Regions from separate parts of the Burkholderia sp. Bp8998 genome, predicted to be linked through region 2. Evidence: riboswitches for the same ligand, from Rfam matches in the RefSeq annotation. Region 2 holds a riboswitch; the other holds the start of a gene.
The links. Region 2 has a riboswitch for manganese ahead of DIE06_RS09305 (TMEM165/GDT1 family protein). Riboswitches for the same ligand answer to the same signal wherever they lie in the genome.
Positions count from the first base shown of each region.

Region 1 (7,768 bases), on a different contig from region 2:
CGCACGGCGCGCAGTGGCCGCGACCTTCAGCATCGCGTCAGCCGTTTCGAGCTTGGTCTGCTCGAAGCGGCGGCGTTCGATGTTCGTCGCGAGCGGCAGCGTCAGCAGCGCGAACACGTTGGCCGAGAACGTGCGGCCGAGGCTCAGTTCGCCGTCGCCGGCCCGCGTGCGGCTGAACGAGAAGCGCGGGTTCGGCAGCCGGCCGGCCTGCACGAGGTCGGCCTCCGACAGCCCGAGTTCCGCGTACGACGCCTGCAGGCCACGGTTGTTCAGCAGCGCGAGCTGCACCGCGTCGTCCATCGACAGCGGTTTCGCGAGCAATTCCTTGGTCCGCTTGTCGACGGTTTCGCGGTCGGCGTCCGTCCTGACGATGACAGCGTCCTTCCCGATGCGCTCGGATGCGGCGGACGACACGGCGTCGAAGCCGCCGTCCTTCGAGAACGTCGTGCAGCCGGCGAGGAATGCCAGCACGAGCACGGTCGCGCCGAAGCGCGGTGAAATCGCGAGTCTCGTCATTGCGCGGCCCCTCCGTGCATCGAATGGGCAGCGCCGCCCGCCGGATTTCCGGGCTTCGCGTGTCCGGTCGTGGGCCCCTTCGCGGGTCGCTCCATCACGTCCCGGTTCAGTTGCTTCCAGCCCGGGCCCGCGTCGTCCTGATACGGCACGTAGCCGTCGAACGCGGACGTCACCGTGACGTCCGGCACCGACGCGGCCGCATCGGCCGGATCGGGAAAGGCGGTTTGCGCGGGCGCGAGCGACGGCACGAGGCTCGCCGCGCCAAGCAGCGCCGCAATGATCAATCGCATGAATGTTTCTCGTCGTGAGTCGTGCGGCGGACGTCGAATGCCCGTCGGCACGGTTTGCGGATCGCGGCCGGTGGCCGCGGGCAGGGACTAGACGGGAAGCCGGCGCGGCGGCCGGTCGATGCCGCCGGTCAGGAACGACACGACGACGGTTGACGGCGCGAAAGAGACGATCGCGACGCCGATGTCCGGCGCGACGGACACCGCGGGCACCTCCGCCATGCCCGTACCGAGACAGCAGGCGCCGCAGGCGGAGCAAGACGTCGCGTGCCGTGCGTGGTTGTCGTGCTCATGCTGTCCGCCGTGCGCGCGCTGCATCGCATGCGGCGCAGCCGGGCCATCGGCGCTCGCCCCATCCTCCGCATGCGGCACCGCAGCGACCGCGCCCGCGCACTGCATCGACACGGTCGCGAACGACTGGATCGGCAGGCTCAGCGCCAGCAGCACGACGAGGATGAATTTGCGCCAGTACGACATGGATGCGGAATCAGGCAGACAATGACCGGATGAACGGGAGCGGCGCCGCGACGGCGCGCTCCGGACACAAGACGGTCGCAGCTTATCGCCGCCGGCGTGACGACGACATGACCGAAACATGACCGGATTTTCTTGACGTCCCCCCACTGCCTAAAGGCAGGGGATTCCCACTACTGGCGATGCACGTCCGCATCGGAGAGTGTTCAACGCAGCATTGGTATCGCGATCATGCTCGACACCACAGTCACTGCAGGCCCACGCTCTTATTCGCAGTCCCGCGATACCTTTCGGCCGCGTCGTGCTGTCTTTCGACCCACACGCCGAACAGGACTGGGTAGAACCGCTTTCGTCCACTTCCTCGAACGTGGCCCCGTGCGCCATCGCCTTGTAACGGAGCTTGTCCCGGAAGGACGACCAGGATGCGTCGCAGACACTCTTCGCCAGCCTGGTTCTGGCGAGTTTCGAGGCCGACACGTTGCCGACCGCGATGTAATCGAAGCGCCGCACCAGATCGAGCGCGAGTTTGTGCTGGAAATCGGCGCGGGCGTTCGCCACCCGTGCGTGCAGCTTCGCGATATGCCGCTTGTGCTTTCGCGCCCGCTGCGCCTTCGCCAGCCTGTCGGCCGCGCGGCGGCCGAACTGGTCATTGGGCAGCTTCTCGCCGGTCGAAAGTGTGGCGAAGTCTTTCAGACCGAGGTCGATGCCGACGCCGGAACGGATCGGGCGCGCCTGAACATCGGGCATTTCGATCACGATGTTGAGGAACCAGTTGCCGCGCGCATCCTGCGCAAAATTGGTTCCGTCCTTGATCTTGCCGTCGGGAAGCGGGCGGCTGCTGAACACACGGATCGTATTGCCGGCAAAGCGGAACGCGTCACCCTCGCGTTTCAGGTCGCGGCCCTTCAGCGGCACCCAGCCCAGCGATTTTCTGCCGCGATAGCGCAAGTAGGGGCGACGGTGCTGGCTGCGCGACTTCGCGTATTGCTCGCATGTTGCGTTGACCGTGCCGGAATGGATGCCGAGTTCCTTGCTGCTGCCGGTCGTCAGCACGTTCAGGTCGAAACCCGTCGGCCACTTCTTGCTCCACTTGAGCGCGTGCTTCTGCGTGTCATTGCAGAAGTTCCACACGTAGTTCACCGCACGGCTCTGCTTGTTAAGGAGTCCGTGGAGCGACTTCACCCGGTAGCGGTAGACAAGGATCATGCCGGTCATTGTAGCGTTGGAATGCCGTCTGTCGACGGCGCTCCTTTCCTCCCCGCCATGAATGGCGAGGTTTCTCGGAGCAACTGATGAAGCGCGGCACGGCACCGCCAACCCGCTTCATGACAATCCCGTCATCCACCGGTCATCTTTCGCGCACGCGCGGCGCCGTAAGCTCACGCGTTACACTGACCGGCTGGAATCACGAACGGCCTGCTCCACCATGCGGATACTGATAGTCGAAGACGAACCCAAGATGGCGTCGTACCTCCGCAAGGGGCTGACGGAGGCGAGCTACACGGTCGACGTGGCCGAGAACGGCCAGGACGGGCTGTTCCTCGCGCTGCACGAGGATTTCGATCTCGTCGTGCTCGACGTGATGCTGCCGGAGCTGGACGGCTTCGAGGTGCTGCGGCGGCTGCGCGCGCAGAAGCAGACGCCGGTGCTGCTGCTGACGGCCCGGGAGGCGGTCGAGGACAAGGTCGCGGGGCTCGAACTGGGTGCCGACGACTACCTGCTCAAGCCGTTCGCGTATGCGGAGTTCCTTGCCCGCATCCGTTCGCTGCTGCGGCGCGCGCCGCGCAATGCGCGCGAGATCCTGCAGGTCGCCGATCTCGAAGTCGACCTGATCAAGCGCCGCGTGCGGCGCGCCGACACCCGCATCGACCTGACCGCGCAGGAGTTCGCGCTGCTGCAGCTGCTCGCGGAACGCGAGGGCGAGGTGCTGACGCGCACCTTCATCACGTCGCAGATCTGGGACATGAATTTCGACAGCGACACGAACGTCGTCGATGCGGCGATCAAGCGCCTGCGCGCGAAGATCGACAACGCGTACGAGAAGAAGCTGATCCACACGATCCGCGGGATGGGCTACGTGCTCGAGGATCGCGCGTGAGCGGCGGCCCCGCGCCCTATTCGCTGCTCCGGCGCCTGACGCTCGCGTTCGCCGTCGTGGCCGCGCTCGTGTTCGCGCTGACCGGCGCGTACCTGTATCGCTCGCTGTCCGCCGAATTGACCCGGCGCGACGACATCGAGATCGCGGGCAAGCTCAACCAGTTCCTGCAGCTCGCGCACGCAAGCGGCTCGACGGCCGCCCTGCGCGCCGATCCGGCCGTCTTCCATGAGGTGCTGCTGTCGCATCCGGGCGTCTATCTCGGCATCTACGACGGCGCGAACCACCCGCTCGTCGAACACACCGACGAAGCCGGCCACACGCTCGCATCGGTGATCGCACGACCGCAGCCGGCCGGTGCATCGGCCGCGGCCGCCGGCCCGTTCACCTGCTCGCCGCCCGGCATCGGCACGTCGCGCTGCATCCGTGCGCGCGCCACGCTGCCGTCGGGCGAAACCATCCAGGTCGCGCTGGCGCGCACGGCGACCGATCGCCAGTCGCTGCTCGAAAGCTATCGCGTCGACATCTGGCTCGCGGCCGCGCTCGGCGCGCTGCTGGTCGGCGCGCTCGGCTATGCGGTCGCGTCCCGCGGCCTGCGTCCGGTCGAGAGCCTCGGCCGGCAGACGTCGCGCATCGAGGCGCACAACCTCAACGCGCGTCTCGACGCGCGCGGCGGCCCGGTCGAGCTGCACGAGCTCGCCACGTCGGTCAACCGGATGCTCGACCGGCTCGAGCGCGCGTTCGTGCGGCTGTCGCAGTTCTCGTCCGATCTCGCGCACGACATGCGCACGCCGCTCGCGAACGTGATCAGCTCGTCGCAGGTCACGCTGTCGCGTGCCCGCACCACCGAGGAATACGAAGCGCTGATCGATTCGAACATCGAGGAGTGCGAACGGCTGCAGCGGATGATCGAGAACATGCTGTTTCTCGCGCGCACGGACAACGCGCGGCAGCACCTGAAGACCGCCGAACTCGACGCGGGCAACGAACTGCGCCGGCTCGCATCGTATTTCCAGGCGCTGGCCGACGAGGCCGGCGTGCGCCTCGACGTACACGGTGAAGCGCCGGTCGTCGCGGACGCGACGCTGTTCCGCCGCGCCGTCAGCAACCTCGCGTCGAACGCGCTCGAACATGCGGAAGCCGGGTCGACGATCGAGCTGGCCGTATCGACCCGGCCCGGTTACGCGGTCGTCGAAGTCACGAACCGCGGCGTGGCGATTCCGCCCGAACAGATCGAGCGGATCTTCGAGCGCTTCTACCGGATCGATTCGTCGCGGCACGGCGCGGCGCGCAACGCGGGGCTCGGGCTCGCGATCGTCAAGTCGATCGTCGAACTGCACCGCGGCAAGGTCGAGGTCGCGAGCCGCGACGGACGCACGACGTTCGCGCTGTATTTCCCGGCCCGTGCTTCGTGACGCTGCGTGACGCGTGGATGATGCCGCCGCGCGAGCATGCCGATTGCTTCCCGGTATTGCATATGCATCCGTCGTAACGCGGCTTACCGCCCAGAATGAACGGGTACGACCGCACGAACTTGCCGAAAGCAGCCGGCTCGGCTAGACTGCTTTTCGTCTTTGGGGAGTAGCCTGCTTTCCATCCCCGGAAAGCGAACGCGTCAACACACTCGGCTTGCGGCCGTGGCGCGTTCGGCCGAATCGGTCTGGCGAGACCATGGACGCATTGCGTCGTTCCTGGTCGGACGTCGGCAGATGCGTCATGGTTCGTCCACGTCCGACCACGGAGTCTCCATGTTCCTCCCGATCTTCCCCTCACGTATCGCCACAGCCCGCACGCATGCCTGCGGAGGTGCCGCATGACGCTGATGCTCGTCGAACTGGCGTTCATGCTGATCGTCATCCTGGTCGCGGCCGAACTCTTCACCAATGCGCTCGAACATCTCGGCGAACGGCTGAAGATATCCGAAGGCGTGACCGGTTCGCTGTTCGCGGCCGTCGGCACCGCGCTGCCCGAAACGATGGTGCCGCTGCTCGCGCTCGCGGGCGGCACGTCGAACGCGACCGTGAACGAGGAGATCGGCGTCGGCGCGATTCTCGGCGCGCCGCTGATGCTCGCGACGCTGACGACCTTCCTGATGACGCTCGCCGTAATCCGCACACGCGGCCTGACCGGCACGATCGCGCCCGAGCGGACCGGCTTCGTGCGCGACCTGAACTACTTCATCGCCGCGTTCGCGCTCGCCACCGTCGCGATGTTCGTCCCGCATCACGTATGGGCCGTCCGCGCGCTGCTCGCCGTGATGCTGGTCGGGATCTACGTGACGTATGTCGTGATGACGTTCCGCGCGTCGACGCAGCTCGTCGATGCCGGGCACGGCACCGAAGCGCCGCACGCGATGTTCCTGTCGCGCGTCGGGCTGCCGACCAACCTGGCGACCATCGCGCTGCAGCTCGCGCTCGGCGTCGCGCTGCTCGTCGGCGGGGCGAAGGGCTTCATTCATGGCGTCGAAGGCGTGTCGCACCTGCTCGGCATCTCCGCGCTGCTGCTGTCGCTGATCATCGTGCCGATCGCGACGGAGTTGCCGGAGAAGGTCAACAGCGTGCTGTGGATCCGCCGCAAGAAGGACACGCTCGCGTTCGGCAACATCACCGGTGCAATGGTGTTCCAGGGCACGCTGCTGCCGGCGATCGGCATCATGCTGACGCCGTGGGAGCCGCGCCCCGAAGTGCTGACCGGCGTGGTCATCACGCTCGCGGCCGCCGTCTGGCTGCGCATCAATGCCCGCGCGCGCGGGCTCGCGATCTGGGCGCTGCTGGCGAACGGGGCCGGTTACGTCGGCTACCTGTTCGTGACGCTGACACGCTGAAACGCCGGATCGGGCGCAATCGGGTGCGTCGTCCGGCGGATGCGCGCACCCGACCGCCGCTCACGCAGCTGCATCGCGCTTCGCTGCGCTCGATGCAGGCGGCCACGCCGCCCGCATCCCCGCGCTTACGACGCCTTCACGAGCCTGACGATCGTCAGCGTGCCGTTGACGTTCTCGACGCGCACCTTCACCTTGTCGCCCACGTGAACCTCGGCGAGCATGGCCGCGTCCTTCGCCTTGAACGCCATCGTCATCGGCGGCATCCCGACGTTCTCGAGCGCGCCGTGCTTCAGCGTGATCTTGCCGCTCGCGGCATCGACCTTCTTCACTTCGGCGTCGGTGAGGGCCGTGTTCGACTCGGCCGCGTCGCCCGACGACATCTTCATGCCGGACATGTCCATGCCCGACATGTCGCCCGCGGCAAGCGCGGGGACGGTGAACGCGCCGGTCGCGAGAATAGCAGCGGCGGTGGTAATCAATTGATTCATCTTCATCGGGATTCTCCGGTTGGGGTGGACGGCACGTTCATGCCATGAGGAACTGCATCGGAATGCCGCTGACGGCTCGTGCTTCGCGCGCGACGGCGCTGCAGCAGTAACCATGCGGCGGGAATGACGAACATCGACAGCAGCGGCGCGGTGACCATCCCGCCGACCATCGGCGCGGCGATCCGCTGCATCACTTCGGAACCGGCGCCGTGTCCGACCATGATCGGCACGAGGCCGGCCAGCACGACGGCAACCGTCATCGCCTTCGGCCGCACGCGCAGCACCGCGCCTTCGCGAATCGCATCGAGCAGCACCGCATCGGTCAATGGCTCGCCGGCGTCGAGGCGGCGCTGCAGCGCGCCCTTCAGGTACAGCAGCATCACGACGCCGAACTCGGCGGCCACGCCCGCCAGCGCGATGAAGCCCACCGACGTCGCGACCGACACCGCGTGGCCCAATGCCCAGACGAGCCAGAAGCCGCCAACCAGCGCGAACGGCACCGTCGACATCAGCAGCAGCGCATCGACCGCCGAGCCGAACGTGACGAACAGCAGCAAGAAGATCACGACGAGCGTCACCGGCACCACGGTGCGCAGCGTCGCCGCCGCGCGTTCGAGATACTCGAACTGCCCCGACCACGCGATCGAATAGCCGGGCGGCAACGCGACCTGTTGCGCGACCGCCTGCTGCATCGCGCGAACCGCGGTGCGCAAATCGGTGCCGCGCAGGTCGACGTACACGTAGCCGGACAGCCGCGCGTTCTCGCTGCGGATCATCGGCGGCCCGTCGGCGATCGCGACGCGCGCGACGTCGCCGAGGCGGATCTGCGCGCCGCGCGCGGTGACGACCGGCAGTTGCCGCAGGTTCTCGAGCGAATCGCGGATCTCGCGCGGATAGCGGATGTTGATCGGGAAGCGCTCGCGCCCCGCGATCACTTCGCCGACATCCTCGCCGCCGACCGCCGACGCCACCACCGACTGGATGTCGGCCACCGACAGCCCGTAGCGCGCGGCCGCGAGCCGGTCGATATCGACGTCGATGTAGCGGCCGCCGTTCAGCCGTTCCGCGAGCGCGGACGTGACGC
Region 1 covers NZ_QTQF01000009.1:13,356-21,123, forward strand. Annotated here, with positions in the region: gene DIE06_RS11855 (TolC family protein) at 1-516, opposite strand, end outside; gene DIE06_RS11860 (hypothetical protein) at 513-806, opposite strand; gene DIE06_RS11865 (hypothetical protein) at 894-1,280, opposite strand; gene DIE06_RS11870 (RNA-guided endonuclease TnpB family protein) at 1,431-2,483, opposite strand; gene DIE06_RS11875 (heavy metal response regulator transcription factor) at 2,704-3,375, shown strand; gene DIE06_RS11880 (heavy metal sensor histidine kinase) at 3,372-4,787, shown strand; yybP-ykoY riboswitch at 4,937-5,112, shown strand; gene DIE06_RS11885 (sodium:calcium antiporter) at 5,186-6,196, shown strand; gene DIE06_RS11890 (copper-binding protein) at 6,322-6,690, opposite strand; gene DIE06_RS11895 (efflux RND transporter permease subunit) at 6,687-7,768, opposite strand, start outside.
Region 1: linked by a shared signal. The riboswitch ahead of DIE06_RS11885 (sodium:calcium antiporter) and the one ahead of DIE06_RS09305 (TMEM165/GDT1 family protein) in region 2 are both predicted to bind manganese.

Region 2 (7,768 bases):
TTCGATGCGTTGATCGCGTATTCGCGCGTATCGGCCGGGATTCGCATGTTGCTTTGCGTGAGCACCCACGAGCCGACTTCGCGATCGAGCGTGAAGCAGTTCACGCCGTTGCCGGTCGTCAGCACGAACACGGTTTGCGGGCCGTACACCGCGTAGCCGGCCGCGACCTGCTCCGTGCCCGGCTGCAGGAACGATTCCTCGGTGGCCAGCTTGCCGTCCGGGCAGCGCAGCACCGAGAAGATCGTGCCGATCGACACGTTCACGTCGATGTTCGACGAGCCGTCGAGCGGGTCGAACACGAGCAGGTATTCGCCGCGCGGGTAGTTCGCGGGGATCGGGAAGAACGTTTCCATTTCCTCCGACGCCATCGCGGCGAGGTTGCCGCCCCATTCGTTCGCGTCGAGCAGGATCTCGTTCGACAGGATGTCGAGCTTCTTCTGCACTTCGCCCTGGACGTTCTCGCTGCCGGCGGTACCGAGTGCATCGCCGAGCGCGCCCTTCGACACGTTGTAGCTGATCGCCTTGCACGCGCGGGCGACGACTTCGATCAGCAGGCGGAGGTCAGCGGGGAGGTTGTTGGTCTCACGCTGCTGCTCGATCAGGAACTTGGACAGCGTGGTGCGGCGGGCAATGGACATGACAGACTCCGAAAGGCCAAAGAATCCTTGAATTGCCGCAATTTTACCCGGCGCGCCTCCCGCCCCGCCGCCTTTTTTCGTCCGGTTACATGGTCGGGTGGCCAATTCGGCCGGCTCCGGCGTGCATGGCGCCGTGGATTGGCCTGCCGCGGCGGGAATGCCGGACGCTCGCACCCTTGTCCGGCTCCGACCCCGCCAACCTTCAGCCGATAAAAAAGCCGGCGCCGCAACGGGGCGGCGCCGGCTTCGTCGTGCGGACGCGCGACGCGAATCGCGCGCGTTACGTCATGCGAGCGCCTTCTCGACGATCTCGCGCACGTCACGCGATTTCGCGCCGGCGGCGACCTGCTCGAGCGCTTCGCGCATCCGGTCGCGCAGCGCCGGCGTGAAGCGGCGCCACAGTTCGAGCGAGCGGGCGAGGCGCGCGGCGACCTGCGGGTTGATCGCGTCGAGCGCGAGCACCTGTTCGGCCCAGAACGCGTAGCCCGAGCCGTCCGCCGCGTGGAATTGCGCCGGGTTCGCCGCGCAGAAGCTGAAGATCAGCGAGCGTGCGCGGTTCGGGTTCTTCAGGTTGAACGCGGGATGCGCCATCAGCGTGCGGACCTTCGCGAGCGTCGGCTGAGCGGACGTGCCGCGCTGCGCGGCCTGCATCGCGAACCACTTGTCGATCACGAGCGCTTCCTTCTCGAAGCGACGGTAGAAGTCGTCGAGCGCACGCGTGGCCGCGTCGTTCGCGCCCGACGCCGCGGCGGACAGCAGCGCGCCGAGCGCGGCGGCGCGATCGGTCATGTTGTTCGCGGCGTCGTACTGCGCGGTTGCGATGCGCACGGTGTCGGCCGGATCCTCGAGTTCGGCGAGATACGCGAGCGCGAGGTTCTTCAGCGCGCGGCGGCCGGATGCTTCGGGTGTCGGCTCGTACGCGCCCGGCGTCTGGTGCTGCTCATAGGCGGCGAGCCACTCGGCGCGCAGCGCGGTCGCAAGCCGGCGGCGCACGAACTGGCGCGCGCGATGCACGGCGGCCGGATCGGCTTCCGCCATCTGGTCGGCCAGATAGGTTTCCGACGGCAGCGTCAGTGCGAGTTCGCGGAACGCGGGCGACAGGTTTTCATCGGTCAGCACGCGGCGGAACGCGGCGACGAAATTCTCGCCGAGCGTGAGCGGCTCGTTCGCGGCGGCGCGCGCAGCGAGCGTCAGCAGCGCGCGTGTCGCGAGGCGCTGGCCGGCTTCCCAGCGGTTGAACGGGTCGCTGTCGTGCGCGAGCAGGAACGCGAGGTCGTCGTCGGTATAGTCGTACTCGACGATCACCGGTGCCGAGAAATTGCGCAGCAGCGACGGCAGCGGCTGTTCCGGCACGTCGACGAACGTGAAGGTCTGTTCGGTATCGGTGAAGTCGAGCACGCGCGTCGTGCCCGTGGCGGCGGCTTCGCCGTCGAGGCGCAACGGCAGGTCGCGGCCGTCGCGGCCGATCAGGCCGATCGCGAACGGAATCAGCAGCGGCCCCTGCTGCGTCTCGCGCGCGGCCGGCGACGCATCGCCGTAGCCTTGCGCAAGCGTGACCGTGTAGCGGCGCGCGGCCGCGTCGTAGGCGGTGCGCACCGACACGCGCGGCGTGCCGGCCTGGCTGTACCAGCGCTCGAATTGCGCGAGATCGCGCCCGTTCGCGTCGGCCATCGCGTGACGGAAGTCGTCGCACGTCACCGCGTGACCGTCGTGGCGCTTGAAGTACAGGTCCATCCCCTTGCGGAACCCGTCGCGGCCGAACAGCGTCTGGTACATCCGCACGACTTCCGAGCCTTTCTCGTAGACGGTCATCGTGTAGAAGTTGTTGATCTCGACGTAGCTTTCCGGACGCACCGGATGCGCCATCGGGCCCGCGTCCTCGGCGAACTGCAGCTGGCGAAGCACGCGCACGTCCTCGATGCGCTTGACCGCGCGGGCCGCGGATCCGACGTCGTCACCCGCGGCCATGTCGGCCGAGAATTCCTGGTCGCGGAACACGGTCAGCCCTTCCTTCAGGCTCAGCTGGAACCAGTCGCGGCAGGTCACGCGGTTGCCGGTCCAGTTGTGGAAGTACTCGTGGCCGACCACCGATTCGATGTTCGCGAAGTCGGTGTCGGTTGCTGTCTCGGGGTTCGCCAGCACGTACTTCGTGTTGAAGATGTTGAGCCCCTTGTTCTCCATCGCGCCCATGTTGAAGTCGCCCACCGCGACGATCATGAAGCGGTCGAGATCGAGTTCGAGGCCGAAGCGCTTCTCGTCCCAGCGGATCGAATGGATCAGCGAATCCATCGCGTGACGGGTCTTGTCGAGATCGGCCGGTTCGACCCACACCTGCAGCAGCTTTTCCTTGCCGGAGCCGGACGTGATCTTCTCCTCGATCGCGACGAGCTTGCCCGCGACCAGCGCGAACAGATAGCTCGGCTTGCGGAACGGGTCCTCCCATTTCGCGAAGTGGCGGCCGTCGGGCAGCTCGCCCGAGTCGACGAGGTTGCCGTTCGACAGCAGCACCGGATACGCGCTCTTGTCGGCGCGCAGCGTGACGGTGTACGACGCCATCACGTCGGGGCGGTCGAGGAAGTAGGTGATGCGGCGAAAGCCTTCGGCCTCGCACTGCGTGAAGAAGTTGCCGCTCGACACGTACAGGCCGGACAGCGTCGTGTTCTGGTCCGGCGCGCACGCGCTGTCGAGCGTGAGTTCGAACGCGTCGGGCACGTTTTCGACGGTCAGCCCGTGTTCGTGCGCGCGCACCGGACCATACGGCGCGCCGTCGACCTGTGCGCCGAGGAATTCGAGCGCTTCGCCCATCAGCTCCAGATGCGGGGTGGGCGCCGCATCCGGGTTGCGGCGCACGCGCATCGTATTCCTGACGATCGTGCGGGCCGGCGCGAGATCGAATTCGAGTGCGACGGAATCGATGAGGAAGGCCGGCGGCGTGTAGTCGGCGCGGCGGATCACGGTGGAGGAGGCGTTGTCGGACATGGTCGTCGAGATCGGTGGAGTGGGGATCGGGCCCGCTGCGCGGGCCGGGCGAACCGGGCCATTGTACAAAGCCTTGCGGCCGCGTGTCGGGCGAACTTTTTACCGGTTCCGGGAGTCCGCGTATTATCGGCATCCCGTGCGGTTCGCGCGGTGCGACGTACGGGTGACGGATCGACGAGGATCGACATGAAACGCGAATGGATTCAACGCGGTGCGGGCTGGGCGGCGGTGCTGTGCGTGGCGCTGCTGACGGGCTGTACCAGCTACGTGACGACACAGGTCACGGCCTTCTCCGACTGGAGCGGCAGCGACGCGACACGCACTTACGCCTTCACGCGCACCGATGCGCAGAAGCACAGCATCGAGCAGTCGACCTACGAGCCGATCGTCGCGAACGAACTGTCCGCGTACGCATTCCGGCAGGTGCCTGCCGCGCAGGCGCGCTATCTGGTCGGGCTGGCCTACGGGGTCGGCAGCGATCTGGTGACGGTGCCGCAACCGGTCTACTACGACCCGTGGTTCACGGGGCCGGGGCCGTACTGGCGGGGCGGGCCGTGGGGCCCGTGGGGGCCCTGGGGGCCGATGCCGGCGGGCTACGTCGCGCAGACCTACCAGGTCTTCGACTACACGCTCGGCATCCGGATCACCGAGCGCGCGACCGGCAAGGAAGTCTATAACGTGACCGCGCGCACCACGGGCGACAACGGCGCGCTGCTGTATGCGATGCCGTTCCTTGCGCGCAGCGCGCTCGCCGATTTTCCGTTGTCGAACGGGGCGATCCGCACGGTGCGGCTGCCGGTCGACAAGCGCGGCGGGCCGGCTGCGCCGGCCGCCAACGAGCGTGCGGTGCCGGCCGTGCCGGCATCGGGCACGGCGGTCGCGAAGTAACGCGGTATCGACACCGGCGCGGCCGCCCGGCCGCGCCACGTGCCTGCGTGCGTCAGGCCCCGACGCCGAGCAGCGCCAGCGCGCCCAGCACGACGAACAGCACGGCCGCGATGCCGTGCACCAGCTTCGTCGGCAGGCGGTGCGCGAAACGGTCGCCCAGCAGGATCGCGGGCACGTTCGCGAGCATCATCCCGAAGGTCGTGCCGGCCACCACGCCGATGTAATCCTGGAAGCGCGCGGCGAGCGCGACGGTCGCGATCTGCGTCTTGTCGCCCATTTCCGCGAGGAAGAACGCGACGAGCGTCGCGCCGAACACGCCGAGCCGCGAGCGGTTCGCATTGGCTTCGTCGGCATCGAGTTTGTCCGGCACGAGGATCCACAACCCCATCGCGATGAACGAGAACGCGAGCGCCCAGCGCATGATCGACGGCGTGACGAGCGCGCCGAGCCATTCGCCGAGCGCACCGGCGAAGCCGTGGTTCACCAGTGTCGCGACGAGTACGCCGAGAATGATCGGCACGGGCTTGCGATAGCGCGCGGCCAGCACGAGGGACAGCAGTTGGGTCTTGTCGCCGATTTCAGCAAGGGCGACGGCGCCGGTGGAGATGAGGAAGGCTTGGGACACGTATGGGGTTCCACGGGCCGATGTTGTGCGTGCGAGCGACGATCCGCCGCGCGCCGGGCCCTGATGCGGCGCGCAGTGAACCATCGGTCTCGCCAGGCCTGGTGGCTGCGCCCGCCATGGCCGAACGGCCAAGTCTGTTGACGGACGCCTCCGTCACGATGCGCGCCGGGGGCGCGGGACATCGAGCGGAGCGGCTACTCCCCAATGAGCGGCGAATTCTAGCACGGCGCGTGCCGCGAACGGTGAATTCGGCGGCCCCGGCATGCGCCGCAGCGCATGCCGGGGCCGGGTGGGCCCAACGCGCGTGAGTTACGCGGTGGCGGTGGTGCGGCGTGCGGCCCCGCGCTCGTGCACGAGCCGGCCGGCCGCGTACGTGCGGTACACGGCACGATCGTCGCCGAGCAGCGCGAACGCGAACAGCAGTTCCTCGAGCGACTCCGCGCGCCTCGTGCGGCGCGCGAGCAGCGGCGTGGCCTGCGGGTCGAGCACGACGAAGTCGGCTTCGGTGCGCGGCGCGAGCGTGCCGACCGTGTCGGCGAGGTCGAGCGCCTGCGCGGCGCCGGCCGTCGCGAGCCAGAACATCCGCGTCGCCGTCAGGTGGTGGCCCGACAGCCGCGCGACCTTGTGCGCCTCGTTCATCGTCTGCAGCATCGAGAACGACGTGCCGCCGCCGACGTCGGTGGCGAGCGTGACGGGCACGTCGTATTCGCCGGCCTTGTCGAAGTCGAACAGCCCGCTGCCGAGGAAGAAGTTCGACGTCGGACAGTGCGCGACCACGGTGCGCGTCTCGGCCATCCGGCGGCGGTCCTCGTCGTCGAGGTGGATGCAGTGGCCGTACACCGCGCGCGGCCGCAGCAGCCCGTAACGATCGTAGATGTCGAGATAGCTGCGGTGGCCAGGGAACAGCTCGGCGACCCATTTCACTTCGTCGACGTTTTCCGCGACGTGGCTCTGCACGAACACGTCCGGATGCCGGCGCGCGAGTTCGCCGCACGCCTCGAGCTGCGCCTCGGTGGAGGTCGGCGCGAAGCGTGGCGTGAGCGCATACATCTGGCGGCCGTTGCCGTGCCAGCGGCCGATCAGCTCGGCACTGTCGTCATAGCCCGATTGCGCGGTGTCGCGCAGGAACTCGGGGCAGTTGCGGTCCATCAGCACCTTGCCCGCGATCATCCGCAGGTCGCGCGCGTCACTCGCCGCGAACAGCGCGTCGGCCGACTGCTTGTGCACGGTGCAGTAGACGAGCGCGCTCGTCGTGCCGCAGGCGAGCAGTTCGTCGACGAAGAAGTCGGCGACCTCGCGCGCATGCTCCGGGTCGCCGAACTGGCGCTCGGTCGGGAACGTGTACTTGTCGAGCCACGGCAGCAGGCCGGGGGCCGGCGACGCGATCATGTCCGTCTGCGGATAGTGGATGTGCGTGTCGATGAAGCCGGGCACGATCAGCTTGTCGCGCAGGTCGTGGACGACCGCGTCGCGTGCGAGCGTCGCGGCCAGCCGCGCATACGGGCCGGCCGCGACGACCTTGCCGTCGTCGACGATCAGGAGGCCGTCGGTCTCGTGGTTCGCGGCCTGGCTCGACTGCGCCGGGTCGCCGTTGAAGGTCAGCAGTTGGGAACGGAAAGCGGTTTGCGTCATGACGAATGGTCCTGCATCAAGGTAAGGCGAACAGAAGAAAACGGCCGGCGTCGCGCGGGCGACGGCATTGCAGGCGCTGCCCGTGCATGCGCGATGCGGCGACGCGCGAAGGTGGGGCGCCGCAGGCTGCGATTGCGCACGCGAGCGTGGCGGCGGCGGCCGCCATCGCGGGACTCCGGGCGGCAAGCGCCAGGATTGCGACCGCAATCGCGGCGGCGGTGAGCTGCCTGACGAGCCGCAACGACAGGCTTCGGTGCGCGACGACGCACATCGCCGTCGCCACGCGTGCCACGGGTGCGACGCCGGCGTGCGCGTGCGGTGCGCGCCGGCGGCCGGCACGGCGCAGGGCCGAGCCGGTCGTCGCGAAGCGGATGTCGTTGCGGTGTTTCATCTGTCTAGCGAACCTCGATGCCGGCCGTCACGCGGCCTGCCAGTACGAATCGAGACGCGCGATCAGCGCATCGCGCTGCGCGGCGTCGACGAACGACGCCTCGAAGCCGTTGCGGATCACCGCGTGCACTTCGGCGTCCGTCAGTTGCAGCCCGTCGACCGTCGCGAAGTAGTTGTCGTTGACGTAGCCGCCGAAATAGGCCGGATCGTCGGAGTTGATCGTCACCGCGACGCCGCGATCGAGCAGCGCCTTCAGCGTGTGTTTCGCCATGTCGTCGAACACACACAGCTTCAGGTTCGACAGCGGGCACACGGTCAGCGCCGTGCGCGTGCGCGCGAGGCGTTCGACGAGCGCCGCATCCTCGATGCTGCGCACGCCATGGTCGATACGGTCGACCTTCAGCACGTCGAGCGCTTCGTAGATGTAGGCGGGCGGGCCTTCCTCGCCCGCATGCGCGACGAGCTTCAGCCCGAGCGCGCGCGCCTTCTCGAACACGCGCGCGAACTTCGTCGGCGGATGGCCGAGCTCGGACGAATCAAGGCCGACGCCGATCAGCCGATGGCGATAGCGTTCGAACAGCGGCAACGCGGATTCGAACGTCGCGAGTGCATCTTC
Region 2 covers NZ_QTQF01000006.1:110,280-118,047, reverse strand. Annotated here, with positions in the region: gene DIE06_RS09325 (class 1 fructose-bisphosphatase) at 1-638, opposite strand, end outside; gene pepN (aminopeptidase N) at 924-3,617, opposite strand; gene DIE06_RS09310 (DUF4136 domain-containing protein) at 3,804-4,505, shown strand; gene DIE06_RS09305 (TMEM165/GDT1 family protein) at 4,558-5,130, opposite strand; yybP-ykoY riboswitch at 5,209-5,345, opposite strand; gene guaD (guanine deaminase) at 5,440-6,762, opposite strand; gene DIE06_RS38955 (hypothetical protein) at 6,779-7,033, opposite strand; gene DIE06_RS09285 (adenosine deaminase) at 7,181-7,768, opposite strand, start outside.